DNA from 4 places in the Variovorax boronicumulans genome. Region 3 is predicted to be linked to each of the others. Evidence: predicted binding sites of a transcription regulator. Region 3 holds the regulator's gene; each other region holds the start of a gene.
What was found. Region 3 encodes sigma-54, which starts transcription at its own class of promoters, with help from an activator protein. Its sites were predicted from a motif close to TGGCANGNAANCTGCTTT; they were not measured.
Positions count from the first base shown of each region.

Region 1 (7,435 bases), on a different contig from region 3:
ACAGAATTTCAGGCGGCGCGCCGGCCTTCACGAACTCTTCCATCACCTTGCGGCCGAGGAAGCGCGGGTCCTTGATCTGGCTGTAGAGCTTGCCGTCCGAGAAGGTGCCGGCGCCGCCTTCGCCGAACTGCACGTTCGACTCGGGGTTCAGCACGCTCTTGCGCCACAGGCCCCAGGTGTCGCGGGTGCGCTGGCGCACGGTCTTGCCGCGTTCGAGCACGATGGGCTTGAAGCCCATCTTCGCGAGCATCAGCGCCGCGAAGATGCCGCAGGGGCCGAAGCCGATCACCACGGGCCGCGTGGCGTCCGCGGGCGCCTGGCCCGGCGGCGTGTAGCGCATGTCGGGCGCGGGCTGGATGTGCGGGTGGCTGGCGTGCTTGGCCAGCAGCGCGGCTTCGAGCGCGGCGTCGGCCAGCTGCACGTCGCAGATGTAGACCGTGAGCAGGTCGACCTTGCGGGCGTCGAAGCTGCGCTTGTAGACGGTGTGGGAGGCGATCGCTTCGGTCGGAACGTCGAGCGTCCGGGCGATCAGGGTGGCCAGCGCCTCTGGGGCGTGGTCGAGCGGGAGTTTGAGTTCGGAGATTCGCAGCATGTCGTGGGGCTTGTGGTTATCAAGCAGACCGACGATTTTAAGCGCCCGGGGCGCTATGAAACTTGTAGCTGGATCAGGCGGGCAGGAAGCCTTCGACCGACAGGTAGCGCTCGCCGGTGTCGTAGTTGAAGCCCAGCACCACCGCATCGGGCGCCAGCGAGGGCAGCTTCTGCGCGATGGCCGCGAGCGTCGCGCCCGACGAGATGCCGACCAGGATGCCTTCCTCGACCGCGCAGCGGCGCGCCATTTCGCGCGCCGGCTCGGCGTCGACCTGCAGCACGCCGTCGAGCAGCGAGGTGTCGAGGTTCTTCGGGATGAAGCCCGCGCCGATGCCCTGGATGGGGTGGGGTGCCGGCGCGCCGCCCGAGATCACGGGCGAGGCCACCGGCTCCACCGCGAACACCTGCAGCTTGGGCCACTTCTTCTTCAGCACCTTCGCCACGCCGGTGATGTGGCCGCCCGTGCCCACGCCGGTGATGAGCACGTCGATGCCCTCGGGAAAGTCGGCCGCGATCTCTTCGGCCGTGGTGCGCACGTGCACGTCGACGTTGGCGGGGTTGTTGAACTGCTGCGGCATCCACGCGCCGGGCGTGCCGGCCACGATTTCCTCGGCGCGGGCGATGGAGCCCTTCATGCCGTTGGCGCGCGGCGTGAGGTCGAAGGTGGCGCCGTAGGCCAGCATGAGGCGGCGGCGCTCCACCGACATGCTGTCGGGCATCACCAGGATCAGCTTGTAGCCCTTGACGGCCGCGACCATCGCCAGGCCGATGCCGGTGTTGCCCGAGGTCGGCTCGACGATGGTGCCGCCGGGCTTGAGCGCGCCGCTCTTCTCGGCGTCTTCCACCATCGACAGCGCGATGCGGTCCTTGATCGAGCCGCCGGGGTTGGCGCGCTCCGACTTGATCCAGACCTGCTGCTTCGCATGGCCGAACAGGCGGTTGATGCGGATGTGCGGCGTGTTGCCGATGGTCTGGAGGATGTTCTGGGCCTTCATGGAATCTCCTTGGGTGCGAGGGTCGGATGGTCAGCGCGCATTGTGGCGCCCCCTGGGCCGGGTTGCACCCGGCCCGCGACCGTTTCAGCACGAGGGGATGGCAGGCCGTTGCGGTTCAGGCCTCCAGGGCTTCCAGCGGCCCGAAGAACTCGTAGCGAAGCTGCTGCTTCGGCACGCCGAGCGCCAGCCCGTTGGCATAGACCGCCTTCATGAAGGGCTTCGGTCCGAGAAAGTACAGGTCGACGTCACGGTCTTCCGGCAGCAGCCCGGCCAGCAGCTCACGGGTGACGAAGCCGGTCGCGTGCGGCGTGTCGGTGTCGCGCGGCGCGTCGTAGACATACAGCGGCTTCACGTTCGCATGCCGCTTTGCCAACGCATCCACGCGGGCGCGGAACGCATGCGCGCCGCCGTGCCGGGCCGCGTGGACGAAGTGAACCGGCCGGCCCGTGTGCGCCATCGATTCGAGCATGCTCATCGCGGGTGTGATGCCCACGCCGCCCGTCACCAGCACCAGCGGGCGCGCCTGCTCGCCGGCGGGCTGCAACACGAAGTCGCCGCACGGTGCCTGCGCCTGCAGCTGCGTGCCGATCACGGCGGCCTCGTGCAGCCAGTTCGAGGCGCGACCGCCTTCTTCCTTCTTCACGCTGATGCGGTACCACGGCTTGCCCGGCGCGTCGGACAGCGAGTAGTTGCGCCGCACCGGCTGGCCGTCGATCTCCAGCACCAGCGTGAGGTACTGCCCCGGCGAGAACGCCAGCAGCGCGCCGCCGTCCACGGGCTCCAGGTAGAACGAGGTGATGACCTCGCTTTCGTCTTCGCGCCGGGCCACGCGGAATTCGCGCGTGCCGCGCCACCCCCCGGGTTGCGCCGCATTGGCGCTGTAGACGGCTTCTTCCGCGGCGATGAGCAGGCCCGCCAGCGATTCGTAGGCCTCGCCCCACGCGGCGATCACCTCGTCGGTCGCGGCATCGCCGAGCACCTCCTTCACGGCGCGCAGCAGGTAGTGGCCGACGATCGGGTAGTGCTCCGGCAGCACGCCCAGCGCGGCGTGCTTCTGGATGATGCGGGGCAGGGCGCCGGCGATCGCTTCGAGCCGGTCGATGTGCGCGCCGTACGCGATGACCGCGCCCGCCAGCGCGCGCGCCTGCGTGCCGGCGCCCTGGTGCGCCTCGTTGAAGAAGGCCTTCACCTGCGGATGGCCCTCGAACATGATCTTGTAGAAGTGGCTGGTGATGGCCTCGCCGTGGGCCTGGAGCGCGGGCACGGTGGACTTGACGATGGCGATGGTTTGCGGGTGCATGGTCTGGCGCTTCCTCTGTTGAGATGCGTTGGTCATCTCACGATCCGTGCCAGCCGGAGGGCCTCTGCAAGTGCTTGACGTCATTGGGGATTTACCGGGCGTGGTCAAATTCACAACAACTCCAGCGTTGTACTTATGACCACATTGCGTGTCGATTCGACCACCGAGGCCTCACCACCCGAGCCCGAAGCCGAGGCCGCCCGCTACCGATCGCTGCTCGCCGCCGCGCGCGGACTGGTCCGCTGCGATGCCGCCGCGCTGCTGCAGCTCGACGTCGACGTGCTGAAGCCCGTCGCGGTCGACGGCCTGAGCGACGAAACCCTGGGGCGCCAGTTTCCCGTGGCCGCCCATCCGCGCTTCGCGCGCCTGCTCGACAGCGAACGGGGCCTGCGCTTCGCCCACGACAGCAACCTGCCCGACCCGTACGACGGCCTCGTTGCCGGCCAGCCGGGCATCCTGCCGGTGCACGACTGCATGGGCGCGCCGCTGCGCCTGCGCGGCGCCGTCTGGGGCCTGCTCACGCTGGACGCCCTGGAACCGCACGCCTTCGATGCCGTGGGCCCGGCGCAGATGGAGGCACTGATCGCCCTCGTCGAAACCGGCATCGAGGCCGCCCACACGATCCGCGAGATGCAGGCGCGCGCCATGCGCGAGCAGGCCGTCGCGCAAGCGCTGCGTGCGGGGCGTGGCGCGCCGCGCGAGCTGCTGGGCAGCAGCCCGGCGATGAAGCAGCTGTGCCACGAGATCGACACGGTCGCCGTGTCCGACCTCACGGTGCTGCTGCTCGGCGAAACCGGCGTCGGCAAGGACCTGGTCGCGCAGCGCCTGCACGCGCGCTCGCGCCGCAGCGAGCAGCCGCTCGTGCAGGTCAACTGCGCGGCGCTGCCCGAGACGCTGGCCGACAGCGAACTCTTCGGCCACAAGCGCGGCGCGTTCACCGGCGCCGTGCAGGACCGCGACGGCAAGTTCGAGATCGCCGACGGCGGCACGCTCTTTCTCGACGAGGTCGGCGAGCTGCCGCTGAGCGTGCAGGCCAAGCTGTTGCGCGTGCTGCAAAGCGGCGAGGTGCAGCGCCCCGGCAGCGACCGCATGCGCAAGGTCGATGTGCGCGTGATCGCGGCCACCAACCGCGACCTGCCCGCGGCGATCGCGCAGGGCCGGTTTCGCGCCGACCTGTACCACCGGCTGTCGGTCTATCCGCTGGTCGTCGCGCCGCTGCGCGAACGGGGGCGCGACGTGCTCGTGCTCGCCGGCAGCTTTCTCGAGGAGAACCAGCACCGGCTGGGCGCGCGCAACCTGCGGCTCTCGCCGGCGTCGAAGGCCGCCATGCTGGCGCACGGCTGGCCGGGCAACGTGCGCGAGCTCGAGCATGTGATCAGCCGCGCCTCGCTGCGGGCGTTCAGGGAGCAGCCGCGCGGCTCGCGCTGGACGGCCATCGAACCGCATCACCTGGCGCTGGACAGCGCTGCCGTCGTGGGAAGCGCCGTGGCAGCGCCCGTGCAGGCCCCGGCGAACGAACACGCGGGGCCTGCCATCGCTGGCGGCACGCTGCGCGAGGCGACCGAGGCCTTCCAGCGGACCTGGCTCTTGGAACTGCTCGCCCGCCACGGCGGCCGCGTGGCCAGCGCCGCGCGCGAGGCCGGCATCGACCGCAGCAACTTCCACCGGACCTTGCGCAAGCTGGGCCTAGTGCAGGCCGGCGACGGCGAAACGCCCGGCTGACAGCCGGCGCGCGGCATCGCCTGAAGGGTCATTGATGGAGCGGGCGATAATCGACCTGTGAAGCACGCCAGACCGCCGCTGGTGCAAGCCCGAAAGGGACGACGCTCTGCCTTCGGGCAACAGCATCGGGTCGAAAGATCGCACTGGAGGAACGTCCGGACTGCACAGGACAGCGCAGGAGTTAACGACTCTCCACCGTGAGGTGAGGATCAGAGCAACAGAGACGAGCCGATTCAGTTCGGGTGAAACGGGCAATCTCTGCGCGCAGCAACACCAAGTAGGCCAGTATTGAGGTGGTTCCGCTGAGCTGGCGGGTAGGTGGCATCGAGCCGTTTGGCGACAAACGGCCCAGAGTAATGGCGGTCACGCCGGGGTCTTCGCAAGAGGGCTCCGGTGCACAGAATCCGGCTTATCGGCGAGCTTCACACTTTTCTTTCTCTCCCCCTTTTCCCTGGGCCGCGCACTGACGTCGTGCGCGGCTGCGTGCAGAACTCGGTAGAAACCCGTACAATTGTTAGCAAGCTAACTAATTGATAACGCCGTGGCCGATACCGAACCCATCTCCCCGTTGCGCGAACACGCGCTGATGCGGCTCGGCACCTCGCTGTCGGTGCTCCAGCGCGGCTACCGCGCGGCGGCCGACAAGGCGGTGGCGCATGTGGGCCTGTCGCAGACGCTGGCCTGGCCGGTCGTGGTGCTCGGGCGCATGGAAGACGGCGTGCGCCAGGGCACGGTGGCCGAGGCGCTGGGCATCGAGGGGCCCTCGCTGGTGCGCTCGCTCGACCAGCTGGTCGAGGCCGGCTTCGTCGAGCGCCGCGAAGACCCGGCCGACCGCCGCGCCAAGACGCTGCACCTCACGCCCGCCGGCCGCGCCGTCTGCGAGCCCATCGAGGCCGCGCTGCGCCAGATGCGCGCCGCGCTGTTCGAAGGCATTCCCGACGAGGACATCGCCGCCACCTTGCGCGTCTTCGGCGCGCTCGAGGCCAAGCTCGGCCGCAGTGCCTCCGGCATGCAGAGCCTGCAGCAGGAAGGGCGCGGCCAGTAAATGGCACTGTCGATGGCCCTGCCGCGCTTCACCCGCGCGGAAGTTCTCTTTTCCGTCAAGAGCTTCGCCGCCGCGATGCTGGCGATGTACCTGGCCAGCCGCGCCGGCCTGCCGCGCCCGTTCTGGGCGCTCATGACCACCTACGTCGTCGCCCATCCGCTGGCCGGCGCCGTGCGCTCCAAGGCGGTGTTCCGCTTCTGCGGCACGCTCATCGGCAGCGTCGCCACCGTGCTGATGGTGCCCGCGCTGTCCAATGCGCCCGAGCTGCTCACGCTGGTGCTCGCGCTGTGGGTCGGGCTGTGCCTGTATGTGTCGCTGCTCGACCGCACGCCGCGCTCGTACGTCTTCATGCTCGCGGGCTACACGGCGGCGCTGATCGGCTTTCCGTCGGTGCAGACGCCGCTCGTGCTGTTCGACACCGCCGTGGCGCGCGTGGAAGAGATCGGCCTGGGCATCTTCTGCGCCACGCTGGTCCACAGCCTCGTGCTGCCCGCGGGGCTCGCGCCCACCGTGCTGGGCCTGCTCGACCGCACGCTGAAAGACGCGCGCCAGTGGCTCGGCGACCTGTTCCAGCCCGGCGACCGCAGCACCCCCAAGGACGCCGACCCGAAGCGCCTGGACGACGACCGCCGCCGCCTCGCGGGCGACATCACGCAGCTGCGCCTGCTCTCGACCCACGTGCCCTTCGACACCACGCACCTGCGCTGGACCGCCGGCGCGATCCGCGCCATGCAGGACCGCGTGGCGGCGCTCACGCCCGCGCTGTCGGCCGTCGAAGACCGGCTGCAGGCGCTGGCGCAAGCCGAAGGCCGCCTCGCGCCCGACGTCACCGCCGTGCTCGCGCTGGCCGCGCAATGGCTGCGCGACGAAAGCGATCCGGCCGTCGATGCGTCGGCCCGCCTGCAGGCGCTGCGCCAGGCGATCGCCGCGCTGGGCACCGCACAAGACACGGGGCTCACGCCCTGGGCCCGCGCGCTGCGCATCGGCCTCGCGGGGCGGCTCGAAGAACTGGTCGACGGCTGGACCGCCTGCGCCCGGCTGCGCCGCGACATCGACGAAGGCCTGAAGGGCGGCGCGCCGCTGCGCCGCACGGCCGCGCTGGGCCAGCGCGCGATGCACCGCGACCACGGCATGGCGCTGCTGTCGGCGCTGGCCGCCGTCATCGCCATCTGCGTGTGCGGCGCGTTCTGGATCCTCACCGGCTGGACCATGGGCTCGGCCGCCACCATGATGGCCGCCGTCTTCTGCTGCTTCTTCGCCACCATGGACGACCCCGTGCCCGCGATGCACGGCTTCCTGAAGTGGACGCTGTGGTCCATTCCCATCTCTGCCGTCTACGTGCTCGTGCTCATGCCCACGGTGCAGGACTTCGGCATGCTCGCGCTGGTCTGCGCGCCGCTGTTCCTGGTGCTGGGCCTGTACCTGCCGCGCCCGACGCACTTCATGGCCGCGATGGCGCTGGTCTTCGGCGTGTCGGGCACGCTGGCGATGCACGACACCGCGAGTGCCGACCTCGTGAGCTTCATCAACAGCATGACCGGCCAGATCGTCGGCGTGGTGATGGCCGCGCGCGTCACGCGGCTGGTGCGCTCGGTGGGCGCCGACTGGAGCGCGCGCCGCATCCAGCGCGCCACCTGGCGCGAACTCGGCGACATGGCCGCCTCCACGCAGCCGCAGTACGCGCAGAGCAACGCCTACGCCGTGCGCATGCTCGACCGCATCGGCCTGCTGGCGCCGCGCATCGCGCAGGCCGGCGGCACCGTGGAAGGCGTGGCCGCCAAC
Region 1 is NZ_BKDH01000002.1:419,791-427,225, reverse strand. It holds gene VHAB30_RS21835 (NAD(P)/FAD-dependent oxidoreductase) at 1-592, opposite strand, end outside; gene cysK (cysteine synthase A) at 666-1,586, opposite strand; gene hmpA (NO-inducible flavohemoprotein) at 1,702-2,886, opposite strand; gene norR (nitric oxide reductase transcriptional regulator NorR) at 3,022-4,608, shown strand; RNA gene rnpB (RNase P RNA component class A) at 4,668-5,036, shown strand; gene VHAB30_RS21810 (MarR family winged helix-turn-helix transcriptional regulator) at 5,195-5,653, shown strand; gene VHAB30_RS21805 (FUSC family protein) at 5,654-7,435, shown strand, end outside.
Region 1: the regulator sigma-54 is predicted to act here: its motif matches at 2,921-2,938, upstream of hmpA (NO-inducible flavohemoprotein).

Region 2 (7,435 bases), 200 kb from region 3:
TCCCCCTAGAACTACCAGGAGACAGAGAAGATGAAGATGCAACTGAAGACCCTCGCCACCGCCGCGCTGCTTGCGCTCGCTTTCGGCACCACCGCCACCGCGCAGCAGGCGCCCACGGGCGGCACGCTCGACAAGATCAAGGCGAGCGGCAAGGTCGTGCTCGGCGTGCGTGAAGCCTCGCCGCCCATGGCCTACATGCTGGGCGCGGGCGAGAAGTACGTGGGCTACCACGTCGAGCTCTGCGAGCGCGTGCTCAAGGACATCACGCCAAACGCCAAGCTCGAGTACATGGCCGTGACCGCGCAGAACACCATCCCGCTCGTGCAGAACGGCACGCTGGACATCGGCTGCGGCCCCACCACCAACAACACCGCGCGCCAGCAGCAGGTGGCCTTCGCGCTCACCACGTACGTGAGCGAAGTGCGCATGGCGACCAAGGTCGACTCGGGCATCACCACGCTCGACCAGCTCGCGGGCCGCAACGTGTCGGCCTCGACCGGCACGACCGCCGTGCAGCTGCTGCGCAAGCGCGAGCGCGCGCAGAACGTCTCGTACAACACCATGCTCGGCAAGGACCACCTGGAGAGCTTCCTGCTCATGGAGTCGGGCCGCGCCGATGCCTTCGTGCTCGACGACAACCTGCTCGCCGGCATCATCGCGAACTCGAAGAACCCCACGGCCTACCGCATCACCGGCGAGGCGCTGGGCTCCGAGCCGATCGCGCTGCTGTTCCGCAAGGACGACCCGGCCTTCAAGGCGGCGGTCGACGACTCGCTGCGCAAGCTCATGAAGAGCGGCGAGCTCGAGAAGATCTACACCAAGTGGTTCGTGGCCGCGATCCCGCCGAAGAACACCAGCCTCAACCTGCCGATGAGCCCCGCGCTCAAGCAGCTCGTGCTCGAACCCAACGACAAGCCGCTGGAAGCCTACGCCAAGTGACAGACGCCGCCGTGTTCTCGCCGGCGCAACGTGTGCGCGCCATCCAGGTCTCGGAGATCCTGCGCATCACCGACCATGCGCAGGCGCTCAAGCGCGCCGGCCGCCCGGTGATCGTGCTGGGCGCGGGCGAGCCCGACTTCGACACGCCCGAGAACATCCGGCATGCGGCCTCGCAGGCCATTGCGCGCGGCGACACGCGCTACACGGTGCTCGACGGCAGCCCGGCGATGAAGGCGGCGGTGCAGCTGAAGTTCAAGCGCGACAACGCGCTGGACTTCGCGCTCGACGAGATCAGCGTGAGCGCGGGCGCCAAGCAGGTGATCTTCAATGCGCTGATGGCGAGCCTGAACCCGGGCGATGAAGTGATCCTGCCCGCGCCGTACTGGACTTCGTACGCGGACATCGTGCAGATCTGCGGCGGCGTGCCGGTGTCGGTGGCGTGCGGCGAGGAGAACGGCTTTCGCCTGACCGCGACGCAGCTGCAGGCGGTCATCACGCCGCGCACGCGCTGGCTGTTTCTCAACTCGCCGTCGAACCCGAGCGGCGCGGCCTACAGCGCGGCCCAACTGAAGCCGATCACCGACGTGCTGCTCGATCACCCTCACGTCTGGGTGCTGGCGGACGACATCTACGAACACATCCTCTACGACGGCCTCGCGTTCGCAACGCCGGTGGCCGTGGAGCCGCGGCTGCGCGAACGCACGCTGACGGTGAACGGCGTGTCGAAGGCCTATGCGATGACTGGCTGGCGCGTCGGCTACGGCGCGGGACCGCGCGCGCTGATCGCGGCGATGGCCGTGGTGCAGAGCCAGTCGACCTCGTGCCCCTCGTCGGTGAGCCAGGCCGCGGCGATCGAGGCGCTCACCGGCCCGCAGGGCATCGTGGCCGAGCGCTGCGTATCCTTTCAACAGCGCCGCGATGTCGTCGTGGCCGCGCTCAACCGCACGCCAGGCCTGCACTGCCGCGTGCCCGAAGGCGCCTTCTACACCTTCGCGAGCTGCGCGGGCGTGCTCGGCAAGCGCACCGCCGCAGGCGCGCTGCTGCAGACCGACAGCGACTTCTGCCGCTACCTGCTGCAGGACTTCGAGGTGGCGGTGGTGCCGGGCAGCGTGTTCGGGCTCGCGCCGTATTTCCGCATCTCGTATGCGACGTCGATGGCGCAACTCGAAGAGGCGTGCGCGCGCATCGCCGCCGCCTGCGCCGCGCTTTCCTGACCTTTCCTCTTCATTCCACTGGAACCCTCATGACTTCCTCCCGCACCGGCGGCCAGATCCTGGTCGACCAGCTCATCACCCACGGCGTCAAGCAGCTCTTCTGCGTGCCCGGCGAAAGCTTCCTGGCCGTGCTCGACGCGCTGCACGACGCATCGATCGACGTGACGGTGTGCCGGCAGGAAGGCGGCGCCACGATGATGGCCGAGGCGCAAGGCAAGCTCACGGGCCAGCCCGGCATCTGCTTCGTCACGCGCGGCCCCGGCGCCACCAATGCGGCGGCAGGCGTGCACATCGCGCACCAGGATTCGACGCCGCTTCTGCTGTTCGTCGGCCAGGTCGCACGCGACGCGATGGGCCGCGAAGCCTTCCAGGAGCTGGACTACGGCGCGGTCTTCGGCACGATGGCCAAGTGGGTCGTGCAGATCGACGATCCGGCGCGCGTGCCCGAACTCGTGTCGCGCGCCTTCCATGTCGCGACCTCGGGCCGGCCTGGGCCGGTGGTGATCGCGCTGCCCGAAGACATGTTGACCGAAGCCGCCGTGGTGGCCGATGCGCTGCCGTATGCCGTCACCGAAACGCATCCGGGCGCGGCGCAGATCGCCGAGCTGCAGCAGCGCCTGTCGCAGGCGCAGCGACCGGTCGTCATCCTGGGCGGCAGCCGCTGGTCCGAAGCCGCGACGCAGCAGTTCGCGAAGTTCGCCGAGGCCTACGCGCTGCCCGTGTACTGCTCCTTCCGCCGCCAGATGCTGATGTCCGCCGAGCACCCCAGCTATGCGGGCGACCTGGGGCTCGGCGCGAACCCGCGCATGCTGGCGCGCATCCGCGATGCGGACCTCGTGCTGCTGGTGGGCGGGCGTCTGTCGGAAGTGCCGTCGCAAGGCTATGAGCTGTTCGCGATCCCGCAGCCGAAGCAGGCGCTGGTCCATGTGCACGCCGATGCCGACGAGCTCGGCAAGCTCTATCGCCCGACGCAGGGCATCCACGCCACGCCGCAGGCGTTTGCCGAAGCGGTGTCCGCGTTGCGTCCGGCGTCACCGCCCGTGTGGCAGGCCGAGACGAAGACCGCGCGCGAAGACTTTCTGCGCTGGAGCGATCCGGTGCCGATCCGCATTCCCGGCCCGCTGCAGATGGGCGAGGTCATGCAGCACCTGCGCGAGGTGCTGCCGGCCGACACCATCTTCTGCAACGGCGCGGGCAACTTCGCGACCTGGGTGCATCGCTTCTGGCCGTTTCGCGCGTTCGCGAGCCAGCTCGCGCCGACCAGCGGCTCGATGGGCTACGGCCTGCCGGCCGGCGTCGGTGCCAAGCGGCTGTGGCCCGAACGCGAGGTGGTCGTGTTCGCGGGCGATGGCGATTTCATGATGCACGGCCAGGAGTTCGCGACCGCCGTGCAGTACGGCCTGCCGATCCTCGTGGTGCTGCTGGACAACGGCATGTACGGCACGATCCGCATGCACCAGGAAAAGCACTACCCCGGCCGCATCAGCGCCACGCAGCTGAAGAACCCCGACTTCCGTGGCTATGCCGAGGTGTTCGGCGGCCACGGCGAACGCGTGACCACGACGGAAGAATTCGGCCCCGCACTGGCGCGTGCCCGTGCCAGCGGCAAGCCGGCGATCCTGCATTGCCTGCTGGACCCGGAGGCGATCACGCCCGCGAGCACGCTGGCGTCGATCCGCAAGGCAGCGCTGGCCGCGAACTGAGGCATCGTCAGCGCAGCCCGCCGACATAGCGCGGCGGCGGTGTGGGCGGCAGGCCGTCGGGCTGGCGCGCCGCCAGCCGCGCGGCGCGGGCCAGCGGTTCCATGGCCTGCTCGAGCCGCGTGGCGAGCTGGTCGAGTTCGTCGTCCTTCGTCTCGGCGGCGTGCTGGCGCGTCATGCGCACGATCTCGGCGGCGTACTCGGCGTTGGTGGCCATCCATTCGGTGTCGGTCACGCGCCCGTGCTTTCGCCGCAGTGCCACGTGAAGGCGTGCTGCAAGCGCGATGCGTTCGCTTTCGGACATGGATGGCATGGCGTCTCCCTCGGGTGGTCAGGCTCCCAGGTGTTCACGATGCTGAGCAAGATCGAGGCCCACCAGTTCACTCTCGGGGTCGACGCGCAATCCGACCAGCACATGCACCAGGAACAGCACGATGGCCGTGCCCGCCGCGCTGTAGATCGCCACGCTGGCGACCGCGATCGCCTGCGTCAGCACATTGCCCGCCGCGCCCGAGATGCGCAGGTCGGCGAACACGCCCGTGAGCAGCGCGCCCACGATGCCGCCGATGCCGTGCACGCCGAACACGTCGAGCGAGTCGTCCGCACCGAGCAGGTGCTTCAGGCCCGTGGCGCCCCAGTAGCAGGCCAGCCCGGCGATGGCGCCGATGGCCAGCGCCGACAGCGGCGTGACGAAGCCGGCCGCCGGCGTGATCGCCACCAGCCCGGCCACGAGGCCGGAGCACAGGCCCAAGAGCGACGGGCTGCGGCGCACGATCCACTCGCCGATCATCCAGCTCATGGCGCCGGCCGCCGCTGCGATGTGCGTCACCAACATGGCCAGGCCGGCGCGCCCGTCGGCCGCCACCGCCGAGCCGGCATTGAAGCCGAACCAGCCCACCCACAGCAGGCCCGCGCCCGTCATGGTGAGCGCCAGGCTGTAGGGCTCGAAGGCCTCGCGCCCGTAGCCCCGGCGCGGCCCGAGCGCATAGGCGCACACCAGCCCCGCGATGCCCGCGTTGACGTGCACCACCGAGCCGCCCGCGAAGTCGAGCGCGCCCATCTGCGCGAGCCAGCCGCCCGGCTCCCACACCCAGTGCGCGACCGGCGCGTACACGAGCAGGCTCCACAGCAGCGCGAACCACAGCAGCGCCGAGAAGCGCATGCGCTCGACAAAGGCGCCGAGCACCAGCGCGGTGGTGATGATCGCGAAGCTCAGCTGGAACATCGCGTAGACCGACTCCGGCACGTTCGGCGCCACGTGGCTCACGGCCACCTGGCCGGCCTCCTTCAGGTACTCGAAGCCCGAGAAGCCGATGCGCGAGAGCTTGCCCAGCCAGGGCCAGCCGGGCGTGAAGGCCAGCGAGTAGCCGAGCGCGAACCAGGTCAGCGAGACCACCGCGGCGATCGCCACCACCCCGGCCATGGTGGCCAGCACGTTCTTGCGCCGCACCATGCCGGCATAGAAGAGCGCGATGCCGGGCAGCGTCATCAGCAGCACCAGCGCGGTCGAGGTCATCATCCAGGCGGTGTCGGCCGCGTTCAGGGAGGCTTGGGGTGCCAGCAGGGCCATGACCGTTTCTTCTTGGAGTGGTGGACAAGAGGCCTGTGTGCACGAGTCATGCCATCTTGTTAACTGACTGAAACACTTTGGTTTCCCAACCGGAGGGTCGAAGTAACACGAAGCGGGTAATTCCTAATGCACCGGGCGGGTGCGCGCTTGCACAATCTGCGCACTCGCGACGGGCCCTGCTCGTACTGCCGAGGGTCCGAGGAGACAAGCTTCCGATCGATCAACAAGAACATTCTTCAAAGGCTCCGTACGAGATGCCTGTCTGATATTTGAAAAGCGCCGCTGGTCGGCGCTTTTTTTTTGCCTGTTCGCAGCGCGAATGCAGGCGCTTTCTTCCAAGCCAAACAAGCCTCCTGGCCAGCCGGTATCGGCCACCACAGCTATCGTTTCGATAGCGATTCCGGTGAGACAATCGCCCGCATGGAAATGCTGGTGGTCACGGGCGCCTCACTGCTCGCGGGTTTTATCGATGCGATCGTGGGCGGCGGCGGGTTGATCCTGGTGCCAGCCCTCTTTGCGGTGTTTCCGGGCGCGCCGCCCGCCACGCTGCTGGGCACCAACAAGAGCGCGTCCATCTGGGGCACGGCGGCCTCGGCGGCCCAGTTCAGCCAGCGGGTGCAGATGCGCTGGGGCGCGATGTGGCCGGCCGCGCTGCTGGGTTTCGGCGGCTCGATGCTCGGCGCCTGGACCGTCACGGTCTTCCCGGGCGACTTCCTGCGCCGGGCGCTGCCGGTCATCCTGCTGGGCGTGCTGGTCTACACGCTGGCGCGCAAGGACATGGGCCGGCTGCACGCGCCGCGCTTCAGCGGCCGCGCCGAGACGCTGGCGGCCAGCACCATCGGCCTGACCATCGGTTTCTACGACGGCTTCTTCGGGCCGGGCACGGGCAGCTTCCTGGTGTTCCTGTTCGTGCGCTGGATGGGCTACGACTTCCTCAACGCCTCGGCCTCGGCCAAGGTCATCAACACGCTGACCAACGCCGCCGCGCTGATCCTGCTGGCCGCCAAGGGCCACGTCTGGTGGCACTACGGGTTGGTGATGGCCGTGGCCAACGTGGCCGGCAGCCTGGTCGGTACGCGCGTGGCACTGAAGCACGGGGCGGGTTTCGTGCGGATCGTGTTCATCGTGGTGGTGAGTGCACTGATCCTGAAGACGGCTTACGACGCGTTCCTGAAATGAAAAAGCCCCTGGCGTTCGGCCAGGGGCTTTTTCTCGGGGCGCCGAGGTCAGTCTTCGACGAACGCTTCTTCGCGCTTCGCCTTGATCGCCGGCAGCAGCACGATGGCCAGCAGCAGCGCCGCGGCGATCAGCAGGCCCGCCGACAGCGGCCGCGTGACGAACACGCTCCACGCACCGCGCGACAGCAGCAGCGCGCGTCGCAGGTTCTCTTCCATCATCGGCCCGAGGATGAAGCCCAGCAGCAGCGGGGCCGGCTCGGTGCGCAGCTTCAGGAACAGGTAGCCGATGAAGCCGAAGATCGCCACCATCCACACGTCGAAGGTGTTGTTGTTGGTCGAGTACACGCCGATCGCGCAGAACAGCACGATGGCCGGGAACAGGAACTTGTAGGGCACCGTCAGCAGCTTGATCCACATGCCGATCAGCGGCAGGTTCAGGATGATCAGCATCGCGTTGCCGATCCACATCGAGGCGATCAGGCCCCAGAACAGCTCGGGGTTGCTGGTCATCACCTGCGGACCGGGCTGGATGTTGTGGATCGTCATCGCGCCCACCATCAGCGCCATCACCGCGTTGGGCGGAATGCCCAGCGTCAAGAGCGGAATGAAGGAGGTCTGCGCGCCGGCGTTGTTGGCCGACTCGGGCGAGGCCACGCCGCGGATGTTGCCCTTGCCGAAGGGCACTTCGCCCGGGCGCATCTTGATCTTCTTCTCCAGCGCATAGGCCGCAAAGGCCGCCAGCAGCGCGCCGCCGCCGGGCAGGATGCCCAGGGCCGAGCCCAGCGCCGTGCCGCGCAGCACGGCCGGCGTCATGCGCTTGAAGTCGTCCTTGGT
Region 2 is NZ_BKDH01000003.1:321,626-329,060, reverse strand. It holds gene VHAB30_RS24185 (amino acid ABC transporter substrate-binding protein) at 31-939, shown strand; gene VHAB30_RS24180 (pyridoxal phosphate-dependent aminotransferase) at 936-2,153, shown strand; gene VHAB30_RS24175 (thiamine pyrophosphate-binding protein) at 2,183-3,856, shown strand; gene VHAB30_RS24170 (hypothetical protein) at 3,864-4,166, opposite strand; gene VHAB30_RS24165 (ammonium transporter) at 4,185-5,423, opposite strand; gene VHAB30_RS24160 (sulfite exporter TauE/SafE family protein) at 5,844-6,602, shown strand; gene VHAB30_RS24155 (tripartite tricarboxylate transporter permease) at 6,650-7,435, opposite strand, start outside.
Region 2: the regulator sigma-54 is predicted to act here: its motif matches at 5,460-5,477, upstream of VHAB30_RS24165 (ammonium transporter).

Region 3 (7,435 bases):
AGCTGGCACAAGTGGGCCGGCATCACCATCCTCCTGCTGTCGGCGCTGCGGCTGCTGTGGCGCCTCACGCACCGCCCGCCGCCGCTGTCGGCGCGGGTGCTGGCGGCCATGCCGGCCTGGCAGCGGGCCGCGCACCGCATCAGCCATGCGCTGATGTACCTGCTGTTCTTCGCGGTCCCGCTGTTCGGCTGGGCCTACAGCTCGGGCATGGGCGTGCCGGTCGTGTGGTTCGGCCTGCTGCCGTTGCCCGACCTGGTCGCGGTCGACAAGGACTTCGCCGAGGCCGTGCTCAAGCCGCTGCACCAGCGCAGCGCCTTCCTGCTGGCCGGTGTCACGCTGCTGCACGTGGCGGCGGCGCTCAAGCACCACTGGATCGACCACGACGGTCTGTTGCAACGCATGTGGCCCGCGCCACGCAAGGAATCCGCCGGATGACGACCCGTCTTTTGTGGGGCACCGCCGCCCTCCTCGGCCTCGCGCTGCACGCCGCGGCCGAGCCCATGCCGGCCACCACCGCCAAACTGGTGCCCGAGAAGAGCCAGATCGCCTTCGTCAGCAAGCAGATGGGCGTGCCAGTGGAAGGCAGCTTCAAGCGCTTCGACGCGCAGGTCGCCTTCGATCCGAAGAAGCCCGAGGGCGGCTCGGTCGTGCTGCAGATCGACACCGCCAGCGCCGGCTTCGGCGTGCCCATGAGCGATGCCGAGCTGCCCAAGCCGACCTGGTTCGACACCGCGCATTTCCCGCAGGCCAGCTTCCGCTCGAGCGCCATCAAGGCGCTGGGCGAGGGCCGCTTCGAGATGGCCGGCAAGCTCACCATCAAGGGCGTCAGCAAGTACGTGACAGTGCCCGTGAGCATCGTGTCGTCGGGCGGCGCGTATTCGGTCGCCACGGGCACCCTCACGATCCAGCGGCTCGACTACAAGGTGGGCGACGGCGAATGGACCGACACCTCGGTGGTCGGCAACGAGGTGCAGGTGCGCTTCAAGCTGACGCTCGCGGGCCTCGGGCCGCTGTGACGACGATTTCATTTCCCATGCATCCTTCTTCCCTTGCCATGAACAAGCTCTTCTTCGCCGCGGTCCTGTGTGCGGGCGCGGCCCTGCCCCTGGCCGCCACGGCCCAGGAATACACCGCGCCGCCGCTGGCCGCCAAGCCCGCGGGCGGGCCGGTCAAAAATGCGAGCTACGTGATCGACCCGACCCACACCTTCGTCATGTACGAGATGGGCCACTACGGCACCACCACCAACCGCGGCCGCTTCAGCACCAAGGACGGCTCGGTGCAGATCGACGGCACCGGCGCCAGCGGCAAGGTCGACATCACGATGGACATCAGCTCCATCAACACCGGCGTCGACCTGCTCAACCGCCACGTGCAGAGCAAAGACTTCTTCAACGTGGCCGAATTCCCCACCGGCCGCTTCGTGGCCGAGCGCATCGACTTCAGCGGCGACAAGGTGACCGACGTGCCCGGCACGCTCACGCTCATGGGCCAGACCAAGCCGGTGACGCTGAAGGCCGTGCGCTTCAACTGCTACCTGAACCCGCTCATCAACCGCCAGGTCTGCGGCGGCGACTTCGAGGCCACCGTGCAGCGCAGCGACTGGGGCATCACCTGGGGCCTGAACTTCGGCTTCGAGAACAAGGTGAAGCTGCTGGTGCAGGTCGAAGCCGTGAACGTGCAATGAACCCATCCCCCACCGGAGCCCACTCATGACCGACGCCCACCTCCTGTCCCTGCTCGGCATCGCCGGCGCCATGGCCGTGGGCGCGATGAGCCCCGGCCCGAGCTTCGTGATGGTGGCGCGCACGGCCGTGGCCTCGCGCAGCGACGGGCTCGCGGCGGCGCTGGGCATGGGCGCCGGCGGGCTGGCGTTCTCCATCGCGGCGCTGGCCGGGCTGCAGGCAGCGTTCCTCGCGGTGCCGGCGCTGTACCTCGCGATCAAGGCCTTCGGCGGCGCCTATCTGATCTACCTGGGCTTTCGCATCTGGCGCGGCGCGCGGCAGCCGCTCGCGATCACGCCCGACACGGACGCCTCGCCCCGAAGCCAGGGCCGCAGCGGACGCACCTTCCTGCTCGGCCTGGCCACGCAGATCAGCAACCCGAAGACGGCGGTGGTGTACGCGAGCATCTTCGCGGCCTTCCTGCCGCGCGAGGTGCCGCTGGTGCTGGCGCTCGCGGTGCCGGCCGTGATCTTCTGCATCGAGACGGGCTGGTACGCGATCGTCGCGCTGGCACTGTCCTCGGCCGCGCCGCGCGCGGCCTACCTGCGCTACAAGACCTGGATCGACCGCGCGGCCGGCGGCGTGATGGGCCTGCTGGGCCTGCGGCTCGTGTGGTCGGCCGTTCGCGGCACCTGAGGCGCTAGAGCAGGCTCTCGGGCGTGAGCGGCGACAGCAGCTCGAGCATGGTGCGGTCCCAGAAGCCCGAGTCGGGCTCTTCGTGCAGCACGGTGGTCTTGCCGCCTTCCTCGCTGACCCATTCGATGCGCCGCGAGCCGACTGCCGCTGCATCGCCGCCCTCGGCAAAGCGCAGCCGGTAGGCGCCCTGCTGCTTGAGCACGTCGAGCAGCTTCAAGGTCTGCTGCGCCATCTCGGGGCTGCGGATGAACAGGCCGATCTCGGTGTTGTGAATCTCGGAGCGCGGATCGAAATTCATCGAGCCGACGAACAGGATGCGCTGGTCGATCACCGCCGACTTGGCGTGCAGCCGCCCCACCGACGTGCCAAAGAGGCCGAGGCGCACGCTGCGCCGCGTGCGCGCGGAACTCAGCTCGTGCAGCTCGGCGCCCAGCGCCAGCATGTCGGCGCGGTAGCGGCGGTAGGCGGTGTGCACCAGCGGCTCGTCGGTGGCGGCGAGCGAGTTGGTGACCACGCTGATCTTCACGTTGCGTCCGCGGATCTCGCGCATCACCTCCAGCCCCGACGCGCCCGGAATCAGGTAGGGCGACACCAGCGTCACCTCGCTGCGCGCGCGGCGCATCTGCTCGACCACGTTGTAGCGCACGCTGTCCACGTCGAGCAGCGGCACGCCGCCGTACGACGCGGTCTTGCCGATCACGCGGTCGGGCGAATCGGCATACGCCTCGGCGGTGGTCCAGATCAGGCCCAGCTTGCCGGCGTCGAGGTCGTCGGCCACCGGGCTGTAGCCGAGCAGGTCGTTGGGCGCGGGCCTGGGCGGCGGCGGCGTGGTGTCGGGGCCGGTGGCGGCGTCGAAGCGGCGCTGCAGCTCCTCGCGCGGCAGGTCGGTGTGCACGACCGCGCCGATCGGGCGCACGTGCGGGCTGTTCCAGTACTGGTCGAACAGCACGCCCAGGCGCGGGATCAGCGCACCCGTGACGAAGGTGTCGAGGTCGATGAAGTTGGGGCCGGTGGTGCGGCGGAAGTACTGGTTGCCGATGTTGCGCCCGCCCGCCACGGCCATCGCGCCGTCGGCGATGAAGAGCTTGTTGTGCATGCGGCGGTTGACGCGGCTGAAGTCGAACAGCGATGCGGTGAAGCGCTTGAGCAGGCTGCCGCGCCCGGCCGGGAACGGGTTGAACAGGCGCAGCTCCACGTTCGGCGTGGCGGCCAGGCCGAGCAGCAGCTCGTCTTCGCCGGACGTGTACAGGTCGTCCATCAACAGGCGCACGCGCACGCCGCGCTGGGCCGCATCGCGCAGGGTGCGCAACAGGTAGCGGCCGGTCTCGTCGTTCTCGATCTGGTAGTACTGCACGTCGAGCGTGCGCTGCGCGCGGCGCGCCAGCTGCAGCCGCGTGTCGAAGGCGAAGTCGCCGCCGGGCATGAGGCGAAAGCCGCTGAGGTCGGGGTCGGGCTGCGAGGCCAGCGCGATCTTGCCGAGCGCGGTGTCGGCCGAGACGGCGATGGCCTTGGTGGGCGGGCGCGGTGCGTCGTCGGGCAAGGTGGCACAGCCGGCGAACAGCGATGCAGCCACGAGGGCGAAGACCCAATGCCCCCAGCGCGACAGCAGGCGACGGGTCATTGTGGGCTTTCTACAGGGCTTTGCGCAGGTTGGCCGGTGCGATGCGCAAGGCTTCGCGGTACTTGGCGACGGTGCGGCGCGCGCACTCGATGCCCTGCTCTTTCAGCATCTCGGAAATCTGGCTGTCGGACAGCGGCTTCTTGATGCTCTCGGAACTCACGAACTGCTTGATCAGCGCGCGCACCGCGGTGCTCGACGCATTGCCACCGGTCTCGGTGCCCAGCGCCGAACCGAAGAAGTACTTGAGCTCGACCGTGCCGAAGGGCGTGGCCATGTACTTGGCGGTGGTCACGCGCGAGATGGTCGACTCGTGCAGGCCCAGCTCGTCGGCGATCTCGCGCAGCACCAGCGGGCGCATGGCCAGCTCGCCGTGCACGAAGTAGCTCTTCTGGCGCTCGACGATGGCGTTGCTCACGCGCAGGATGGTGTCGAAGCGCTGCTGGATGTTCTTGATGAACCAGCGCGCCTCCTGCAGCCGCTGAGACAGCGCCTGGCTGCCTTCGCCCTTGTGTGACTTGAGCGCGCCGGCGTAGATGTCGTGCACGCGCAGGCGCGGCATGACCTCGGGGTTGAGCATGACGCGGAACTTCACGTTCGTGCCGCGCCCGGTCTTGGTGACGATCACGTCGGGGATGACGATGTTGCGTTCGACGTCGACGAAACGGCGCCCCGGCTTGGGTTCGAGCCGCGCAATGACCTGCAGCGCCGAGCGCACCAGGTCTTCGTTGGTGCGCGTGAGCGTGGCCAGGCGCTTGAAGTCGCGCCGCGCGAGCAGCTCCATGGGCTGCTTGCAGATCGCGATGGCGGTCTTGCGGATGAGCGCTTCGGCCTCGGTCTCGTCTTCGCTGGCGAGCGCCTTCAGCTGGATGCTCAGGCATTCGCCGAGATCGCGCGCGCCGACGCCCACCGGCTCCAGGCTCTGCAGCAGGCCCAGCGCCACCTGGAAGTGGTGCACGAGGTCGTCGAACTGGTCGTTGTCGTCGCCCGCCAGGCCCGAGGCCAATGCGGGCAGCGAGTCTTCGAGGTAGCCGTCGTCGTTGAGCGACTCGATCAGGAAGCGCAGCGCGGCGCAGTCGTTTTCATTGAGCCGCAGGCTCAACGCCTGGCGGTGCAGGAAGGACTGCAGCGACTCCTGGCTGCGCGCGAGTTCGGTGGCATCGGCACGCTCGTCGTCGCCCAGGTTGTTCTGGCGCGCGGGCGCATCGCTGCCCCACTCGCTGTCGTCGGGCGCCATGTCGACGGTGCCGTCGCCTTCCCAGTCGGGCTCGCGCTCGGCGATCTCGGCGGCGGGGCCATCGGTGTCGGGGGTCGAGGTGCTGGTGTCACTGGACGTGGAGGAAGTGCTGGCGGCGGACGGCGTGAACTCGGCCTCACCCTCGCCCGCGTCGTCGCGCGGCACCGGCGCGTCGGCCGTGTCCAGCCCGAATTCCTCGCGCGCCGCTTCTTCCGCGGTGCGCTCGAGGAACGGGTTCTCGTCCAGCATCTGCTCCACCTCCTGGCTCAGTTCGAGCGTGGAGAGTTGGAGCAGGCGAATGGACTGCTGCAGCTGTGGCGTCAGCGCCAGATGCTGCGAGACGCGAAGGGACAGCCCTTGCTTCATGGAGACCCGACCCTCCCTTACATGCGGAAGTGCTCGCCCAGGTACACCCTGCGTACCTCGGCGTTGTCGACGATCTCCGAGGGTGTGCCTTGTGCCAGCACGTGCCCGTCGCTGATGATGAACGCGTGATCGCAGATGCCCAGCGTTTCACGCACGTTGTGGTCGGTGATGAGCACGCCGATGCCGCGCTCTTTCAGGAAACTGATGATCCGCTGGATCTCGATCACGGCGATCGGGTCGATGCCGGCGAAGGGCTCGTCCAGCAGGATGAAGCGCGGCTGGGTGGCCAGCGCGCGTGCAATTTCAACGCGGCGGCGCTCGCCGCCCGACAGCGCGAGCGCGGGCGAATCGCGCAGGTGGTCCACGCGCAGGTCGGCCAGCAGGTCGGCCAAGCGCTCTTCGGTGTGCTGCTTGGTCAGCGGCATCATGCGGCCGTTGGCGTCGGGCTCGCGCTGCAGCTCGAGCACGGCACGCACGTTTTCCTCGACCGTGAGCTTGCGGAAGATCGAGGCCTCCTGCGGCAGGTAGCTCAGGCCCATGCGCGCGCGGCGGTGGATGGGCATGTGGGCGATGGGCTCGCCGTCGATGGTGATCTCGCCGGCGTCGGCGCGCACCAGCCCGACGATCATGTAGAACGAGGTGGTCTTGCCCGCGCCGTTGGGGCCGAGCAGTCCGACGACCTCGCCCTTTTGCACGTCGAGCGAGACGTCTTTCACGACCGTGCGGCTGCCGTAGCTCTTCTTGAGGCCGCGCGCCACGAGGCGGCTGCCCGGAATGCCGTCGGCGGTCTGGGTTCCTGCGGTTTCGATCACTTGCGCCCTTCCCCTTCGGTGCCGCCCAGCGTGGTGCTCGGGCGCAGCCCGGCGCCGGGCGCGGGGGTGGGTGCCGGGGCCGCGGGCTTCTTGCCGCCGGCTGCCGGTGCGGAACCGCCCGCTGCCGGGGCCGCGGCGGCCTTCGGCGTGAGGATGGCCTTCACGCGGCCGCCGCCGCCCGCCGAGACGCCGGCGTTCGGCGGCACGAGGGAGCCGTTGACGGTGTAGGTGTCGTTGCTCTGGTCGTAGACGATCAGCGCGCCGCTGCTCTCGTCGTTGGCCGTGGCGCCGATCAGCCGGCGCATGACGGCACGGCGGATGAACTTGACGTTGTCGGCGCGGCTGTCGTACTCGATGACTTCCGACTCGCCCTCGATCCACTCGTCGCCGGCGTTGCGCTTCTGCTTGTAATAGGCCAGCTTGCCGGGCGCCGCCGTGACCACGCCGTACTGGTAGCCCTCGGCGTCCTGGCGCACGTCCAGCCGCGCGCCGCGGATGATGATCGTGCCCTTCGTGACCAGCACGTTGCCGGTGAACACGCTGGTCTGTTTCAGGTCGTCGTAGCGCATCGAGTCGGACTCGATGTTCATCGGCTTGGTGCGGTCGGCGGTTTCGGCCAGGGCGCCCGAGGCGGCACCGGCCAGCAACAGCGCACCGAAAGCCAGGCGGCCGAGGCGACGAAGGGTGGGGAATGTGGGGATGGAGGGCAATGTCATAAAGGCACGAAACTTGCTCTGAAACATTGTATGCGTGGGATGGCAATTGCCCACCGCCGCCAATGAAAAAGCCCGCCGAAGCGGGCCTTGCATTCGACCGAAGAACCAGGTCGTCGGGTCGGTCAGCCCTTCTTGGCTTCGCCGATGAGGAAGGTCGCGACCTGCAGCACCTTGGACATGCTGCCGGCGGTTTCGCCGTCCACATACCAGCGGCCCGCCACGGCCAGGGCCGGCACGCCGGCGACCTTGTAGGCCTCGGTCTGCTGCGCTGCGCGGCGGGCCTTGCTGGCCACGCCGAAGGACGCAAAGGTTTCCTTGAACTTGGC
Region 3 is NZ_BKDH01000003.1:118,977-126,411, forward strand. It holds gene VHAB30_RS23250 (cytochrome b) at 1-435, shown strand, start outside; gene VHAB30_RS23255 (YceI family protein) at 432-1,016, shown strand; gene VHAB30_RS23260 (YceI family protein) at 1,055-1,687, shown strand; gene VHAB30_RS23265 (LysE family translocator) at 1,713-2,360, shown strand; gene VHAB30_RS23270 (phospholipase D family protein) at 2,365-3,981, opposite strand; gene rpoN (RNA polymerase factor sigma-54) at 3,992-5,581, opposite strand; gene lptB (LPS export ABC transporter ATP-binding protein) at 5,599-6,393, opposite strand; gene lptA (lipopolysaccharide transport periplasmic protein LptA) at 6,390-7,109, opposite strand; gene VHAB30_RS23290 (thiol:disulfide interchange protein DsbA/DsbL) at 7,232-7,435, opposite strand, start outside.

Region 4 (7,435 bases), 300 kb from region 3:
GACCTGGTCGACGAGGTCGCGGTGATGGTGAAGTCGGGCTACTCGCCGATCGAGCAGTACGCCGACGACAACACGCTGCTGCAGGGCGCGTGGACCGACCTCTACGCGCTGGGCGCCGTGCTGTACCGCGCGGTGACCGGCCACCCGCCGCCCTCGGCCGTGGTGCGCAGCGTGCAGGACGCCTACGTGCCGCTGTCGTCGATGGACCGCGACGACCTGAGCCCGGCCTTCTGCGCCGCGGTCGACCACACGCTGGCCGTGCACAGCAAGGACCGCACGCAGACGGTGGCGGCCTTTGCGGCGGAGCTGGGGCTGGTGAAGCTGGGTGACCTGTACGTGGTGGACCGGTCGGCGCCGGCGGTGGTTGCAGCTGCTGCCGTGCCCGTCGCGGCGCCTGTGCCGCAGGAGCCGCCTGCACCGGAGCCGGTGGAGGAAGCGCCACCGCCCGCGCCCGAGGTGCAGCCCGTGCCTGTGGAAGCGGCGACCGCGCGCGTGCAGGCACCGCCGCCGCCTGCGCCGCCATCGCCTGTTGCACGACCGAAGAAGGCATCGAAGCGCCCGCCGTGGTTCCTCGTGGGCGCGCTGGTGCTCGCGTTGTTCGCGGTCGGCGGCTGGATCGGTTGGCGGCTGACGGCCAAGGCACCGTCCGATCCGATGATTGCGGCTGCGCCGCCGCCGGGCACGCCGATGTCCGATCCGGGCGCACCCCCGGCCGCGATGCCGCCGGCCGGCGCGACCTCCGAGGCGCCGCCGGCGTCCGCGCCCGCCGCATCGGCCAGCGCCCCGCTGAGCCCGCTCGACAACGTGCCCATCGCCGCCGCGCCCACGCCGCCTGCTGCGCCGCCGGCCGAGCCCGAGGCACAGCCCGCACCGCCCGCACAACCGGCCCAACCCGAAGCGCCGCCGCCCCCCGACCCCGCCGTGGTCGCCGAGGTGGAAGACTGGAACCTGGCCCAGGCCGAGAACACCCGCGAAGGCTACGAGGCCTACCTGCGGCGCCACCGCCGCGGCCTGCATGCGCGCGAGGCGCGCAACGCCATCGCCCAGCTCAACCGGCAGTCACCGCCGCCACCCGCTGCGGGCAGCACGAACCCCGTGCCGACCGTGATCGCGGGCGCACCGCCGGCCCCGCCACCGCCGCCGGCCGCGGCGCCCGGCATGGGCCGCGTGCAGTTCAACATCCGGCCCTGGGGCCAGGTCTTCGTCGACGGCGCGGACCGCGGCGTGAGCCCGCCGCTCAAGTCGCTGCCGCTGCGCCCCGGCATCTACACGATCGAGGTGCGCAACGGCGACCTCACGGCCTACCGCCAGCGCGTGACGGTGCAGGACAGCAAGTCCGCACCGGTGGTGAGCCACGAGTTCAAGTAAGAGGGCAGCGGGTCAAGGCGTGCCGGTGCGCAATGCGCGGCGGTACTGCACCGCCTCCGCCACGTGCGCGGCCTGCACGGCGTCCTGCCCCGCGAGGTCGGCGATGGTGCGCGCCACCTTCAGCGCGCGGTGCGTGCTGCGCGCCGACCAGCCCAGCCGCGCGGCCGCCTGCTGCAGCAGTTGGCGCGCGGCGTTGTCGAGCACGGCATGCGTGTCGATCGCGCGGCCCTGCAGCCCCTGGTTCGCATGGCCCTGGCGTTGCAGCGCGCGGTCGCGTGCGCCCACCACGCGCGCACGGATGCTGTCGGTCGATTCGCCCGCCGGCGCATCGAGCAGCTGCGGCGCCGACACGGCCGCCACCTCGATGTGCAGGTCGATGCGGTCCAGCAGCGGACCGCTGAGCTTGCCCTGGTAGCGCGCGATGCGCTCGGGCGTGCAGCGGCAGGGCTTGAGCGTGGAGCCGAGGTAGCCGCAGGGGCAGGGGTTCATCGCGGCGATGAGCTGGAAGCGCGCCGGAAACTCCGCGCGCCGGGCGGCGCGGGTGATCGTGATGGTGCCGGTCTCCAGCGGCTCGCGCAGGGCTTCGAGCGCGGCGCGCGTGAACTCGGGGAACTCGTCGAGAAACAGCACGCCGTGGTGCGCGCGCGAGATCTCACCCGGCCGTGGCGGCGAGCCGCCGCCCACCAGCGCCACCGCGCTCGCCGTGTGGTGCGGCGTGGCCGTCGGGCGGCTCATCCAGCGCTCGGGCGCCAGCCGGCCGTCGAGGCTGGCGATGGCCGCGCTCTCCAGTGCCTCGTCCACGTTCATCGGCGGCAGCAGGCCGGCGAAGCGGTGCGCCAGCATCGACTTGCCCGAGCCCGGCTCGCCCACCATGAGCAGGCTGTGGCCGCCGGCCGCGGCGATCTCGAGGGCGCGCTTGGCGCCGGTGTGGCCCTTGACGTCAGCCAGGTCGGCATAGCGCGGGGCGCCGTCGCCGGGCGCGGCGCGCACGCGGGTCCAGCCGTCGTCGGTTGCGTCGACGGGCCCGCCGCCGCTGGCGACGAACTGGCGCACCACGTCGAGCAGGTGCCGGGCGCCGTACACCTGCGCACCGGGCACCAGCGCGGCCTCCTGGGCGCTGTCCAGGGGCAGCACCAGCCGCACGGCCGTGCCTTGCGTGTAGGTGGCCACGGCCATCGCGAGCGCACCGCGCACGGGGCGCAGTTCGCCCGACAGCGACAGCTCGCCGGCGAACTCGTGGCCGGCGAGGCGGGCGTTCTCGATCTGCCCGCTGGCCGCGAGGATGCCCAGGGCAATGGGCAGGTCGAAGCGGCCCGAGTCCTTCGGCAGATCGGCGGGCGCCAGATTGACCACGATCTTCTTGTTGGTCGGAAATTCGAGCCCGGCGTTCTGGATCGCCGAGCGCACGCGTTCGCGCGCCTCCTTGACCTCGGTCTCGGCCAGCCCGACCAGCGTGAAGCTCGGCAGGCCGTTCGCCAGATGCACCTCGACCGTGACGGCGGCGGCCTCCAGGCCGAGCAAGGCGCGGCTTTGCACCAAAGACAGACTCATTTTTCTCCCTCTCCCCAAGTTGGTGCGCCTGCGACGTGCAAGCCCAGGACCGTGCAGCGTGCAAGCGTGTGCAACTGCCGGAAACAGGGCTTGTAACGATTTGGCGCTCATCGCCGGACACCTGCGCCCTCTGGCCGGGGCGGTATTCGTGCAGTTTGGCACGCTCCCTGCTTTGAGGGTGCTCAGGTCCAACAACACACTTGCGAGGAGTTCCCTGATGACGCACCGTACCGCCGCCCAGGCGTTGATCGTTCTGGCCACTGCACTGACCGCCTCGGGCGCCGCCATGGCCCAGGCCGCCGACGCCGCCGCACCGGCGCCCGCGCCCCTGCTCACGGGCAATGTCTCGCTGACCACGAACTACAAGTTCCGCGGCCAGGACCAGGACATGATCGGCAAGAACGACTACGCCAAGACCAAGGGCTTCAAGCCCGCCATCCAGGGCGGCTTCGACTACGCCTTCGGCGACAGCGGCTTCTACATCGGCAACTGGAACTCCAGCGTCAACTGGCTCAAGGGCAACAGCATCGAGAGCGACATCTACGGCGGTTACAAGTTCAAGGCCGGCCCGGTCGACATGGACGTGGGTGCGCTCACCTACATCTACCCGGGCAACTCGGTGGGCAACACCACCGAGCTGTACGTGGGCGCCACCTACGCCAACGACAGCTTCGGCTCGTTCACGGCCAAGTACTCGCACACGGTGTCCAAGGACTACTTCGGCTACGCCGGCGCCAAGACGGGCTCGGGCCTGAAGGGCCGCAACACCGGCTACCTGAACCTGGCCTACAGCAAGGAGATCGTGCCCAAGGTCACGCTCAAGGCCGCCGTCGGCTTCACCAACATGTCCAGCGACATCCGCAGCCTGGGCTACAAGAGCTACGTGGACTACAACATCGGCGCCACCTACGACTTCGGCAGCGGCCTGACGCTCACGGGCTCGGTGCAGGGCGCCAACAAGAAGTCCAACTACCAGGTCGTGGCCTACCCGGGCATCGAGATCCCCGACTTCGGCACCTTCGGCACCACCTACTACTCGCCCAACAAGGCACGCTTCATCCTCACGCTGACGAAGACGCTGTAATCGACACAACAACCAGGCGCGGCCCACGTTGCCGCGCCGCCTTTCATCCATCCAGAAGGAGCAACTCATCATGAAGCTGGTCACAGCCATCATCAAACCGTTCAAGCTCGACGAGGTGCGCGAAGCGCTCTCGGCCATCGGCGTGCAGGGCATCACCGTCACGGAAGTGAAGGGCTTCGGTCGCCAGAAGGGCCACACCGAGCTGTACCGCGGCGCCGAGTACGTGGTCGACTTCCTGCCCAAGGTGAAGATCGAGGCGGCCATCTCCGACGAGCTGGTCGACCGCGTGATCGAGGCGGTGGAAGGCGCCGCGCGCACCGGGAAGATCGGCGACGGCAAGATCTTTGTCTACAACCTCGAGCAGGTCGTGCGCATCCGCACCGGCGAAACGGGCCGCGAAGCCCTCTGATCGAGTCCTGGCCCGAAAGAACAACGACTATGAAAAAACTTCTTGTCTCTCTTGCGCTCGGCTTGAGCGTCTTCGTCGCCGGTACTTCGGCGCTGGCCCAGGCACCCGCCGCCGCCCCTGAGGCACCGGCTGCATCGGCACCTGCCGCGGCTGCGCCCGCTCCTGCAGCGGCTGCGGCACCCGCTGCAGCCGAAGCTGCGCCCGCCGCACCGGCGGCCGCCCCCGCGCCCAAGGTCGACTCCGGCGACACCGCCTGGATGCTCACCTCGACCCTGCTCGTGATCCTGATGACCATCCCCGGCCTGGCGCTGTTCTACGGCGGCCTGGGTCGTTCCAAGAACATGCTGTCGGTGCTGATGCAGGTCTTCGTGATCTTCTCGCTCATCAGCCTGCTGTGGGCCATCTACGGCTACAGCCTGGCCTTCACGGGCGACGGCAACTTCTTCGGAAGTTTCGACAAGATCTTCATGAAGGGCATCACGCAGGAGACCTTCGGCGCGCTGACCACGATTCCCGAATACGTGTTCTTCGCCTTCCAGGGCACCTTCGCGGCCATCACCGTGGCGCTGATCGTCGGCGCTTTTGCAGAACGCGCCAAGTTCTCGGCCGTGCTGCTGTTCTCGGTGATCTGGTTCACCTTCAGCTACGTGCCCATGGCCCACATCGTGTGGGGCGGCGGCCTGCTGGGCAAGGACGGCGCGCTCGACTTCGCCGGCGGCACCGTGGTGCACATCAACGCCGGTATCGCCGGCCTGGTCGGTGCCTACATGGTCGGCAAGCGCGTGGGCTACGGCAAGGAAGCCTTCACGCCGCACTCGCTCACGCTCACCATGGTCGGCGCCTCGCTGCTGTGGGTCGGCTGGTTCGGCTTCAACGCCGGCTCGGCAGGTGCGGCCAACGCCGCCGCCGGCCTGGCCTTCGTGAACACGGTGCTCGCCACCGCTGCCGCGGCCCTGTCGTGGATCCTGGGTGAGAGCCTGCACAAGGGCAAGGCCTCGATGCTGGGCGCCGCATCCGGTGCCGTGGCCGGCCTCGTGGCCGTCACCCCCGCCGCCGGTTTCGTCGGCCCGATGGGCTCGATCGTGATGGGCCTGCTGGCCGGCCTGGTCTGCCTGTGGGGCGTGGGCGGTCTCAAGCGCATGCTGGGCGCGGACGACGCGTTCGACGTGTTCGGCGTGCACGGCGTGGGCGGCATCCTGGGTGCCATCCTGACCGGCGTGTTCGCTGCCAAGGGCCTGGGCGGCACCGGCGGCCTGACCCCCGACACCTTCTCGATGGGCGCGCAGGTCTGGATCCAGGTCAAGAGCGTGCTGTTCACCATCGTGTGGTCCGGCGTGGTCGCCTTCATCGCCTACAAGATCGCCGACCTGACCCTGGGCCTGCGTGTGTCGGAAGAAGAAGAGCGCGAAGGCCTCGACATCTCGTCCCACGGCGAAACGGCTTACAACCGCTGATTCGCACACAGACAGCGGGTGGCCCGGCACGGCGCCGGCCCCCGCGCTTCAAAGACCACCACCCCCCTTTTCGATACAAAGAAGAACAACCACTCCCGGTTTTTTCAGGCGAGTCTCCTTTGGATGTTCAGCCCGCGAGCGCTTCGGCGTCAGCGGGCTTTTTTTTGCCCGCGGCCCGCGTGGCCGGGGGCACAATCGCCCCACCATGTGGACCTCCATCGAAGACAGCCTCTGCGAGCTGGGTGAATCGCCGTTCTGGCATCCGCACGAACGCGCGCTCTACTGGCTCGACATCCCGGGCCGTGCCGTGCTGCGCACGCGCGGCGAGATCGGTTCGCCCACGGCCACGGTCGAGCGATGGGCGCTGCCCACCGAGCCCGGCTGCATGGCGCCGGCACGCACGGGCGGCCTCGTGATCGCGCTGCGCGACGGCATCTACCGGGCCCGCGAGTGGGGCGGCAGCCTCGTCGCGATGGCGCGCGCGGAGCACGACGTGCGCACCATGCGCTTCAACGACGGCAAGTGCGACGTGCTCGGCCGCTTCTGGGCCGGCTCGCTCAACGAGGCCAAGGACCGCGCCAACGCCGCGCTCTACTGCTTCGACGCACGTCCGGGCGACGTCTCGCCCACCATCACGTCGATGCTGGAACACGTCACCACCGCCAACGGCCTGGCGTTCTCGCCCGACAACCGCACCCTGTACTGGGCCGACACCGCCGCGCACGTGGTGCGCGCCTGGGACTGGGACGCCGAGGCCAACACGCTGTCGCATGCGCGCGTGTTCCAGCAGTTCGATCCCAAGCCCGCGGGCTGGGTACCCAGCACGCCCACGCACTACGACGGCCGCCCCGACGGCGCCACCGTCGACGCCGCCGGCCACTACTGGGTCGCGATGTTCGAAGGCGCGCAGCTGCTGCGCTTTGCGCCCACGGGCGAGCGCGTGGCCGCCATCGCGGTGCCCGTGCAGTGCCCGACCATGCCCTGCTTCGGCGGCGACGACCTGCGCACCCTGTTCGTCACCAGCGGGCGCAAGGGCCGCCCGGCCGACGAGCTGGTGCAGCGCCCGGCCTCGGGCACCGTGCTCTCGATGCGCGTCGACACGCCGGGCCTGCCGGTGAATTTCTTCGAAGACTGAGTCGGGCCGCTGCCGAGGATGGCCCTGCACCACATCCCCCCGATCCAATGCCTGCTGACCTTCGAGGCCGTCGCGCGCCTGCGGCATGCGGGCCGCGCGGCCGACGAGCTGTGCGTGACGGCCAGCGCCGTGAGCCACCGCATCCGCCAGCTCGAGGCGCACGTGGGCTTCAAGCTCTTCGGGCGCAGCGACTTCAGCCTCACGGCCGACGGCGCGGCCTACCTGGCGAACGTGCGCGTCGGCCTGGCCGCGCTGCAGCAGGCCACGCCCGGCAGCCGTGACGCGGCGCTGCGCGCGCCGCGCCTGAGCGTGGCGGTCACGCCCACCTTCAGCCGCCAGTTTTTGATGCCGCGGCTGGAGCTCTTTCGCAACATCTACCCCGACATCGAGCTGGCGCTGCATGTGTCGATCCCGCTGCTCGACGTCACGGCCGA
Region 4 is NZ_BKDH01000003.1:414,242-421,676, reverse strand. It holds gene VHAB30_RS24640 (serine/threonine-protein kinase) at 1-1,368, shown strand, start outside; gene VHAB30_RS24635 (YifB family Mg chelatase-like AAA ATPase) at 1,381-2,919, opposite strand; gene VHAB30_RS24630 (TorF family putative porin) at 3,137-4,003, shown strand; gene glnK (P-II family nitrogen regulator) at 4,074-4,412, shown strand; gene VHAB30_RS24620 (ammonium transporter) at 4,442-5,866, shown strand; gene VHAB30_RS24615 (SMP-30/gluconolactonase/LRE family protein) at 6,072-7,001, shown strand; gene VHAB30_RS24610 (LysR substrate-binding domain-containing protein) at 7,020-7,435, shown strand, end outside.
Region 4: the regulator sigma-54 is predicted to act here: its motif matches at 3,076-3,093, upstream of VHAB30_RS24630 (TorF family putative porin).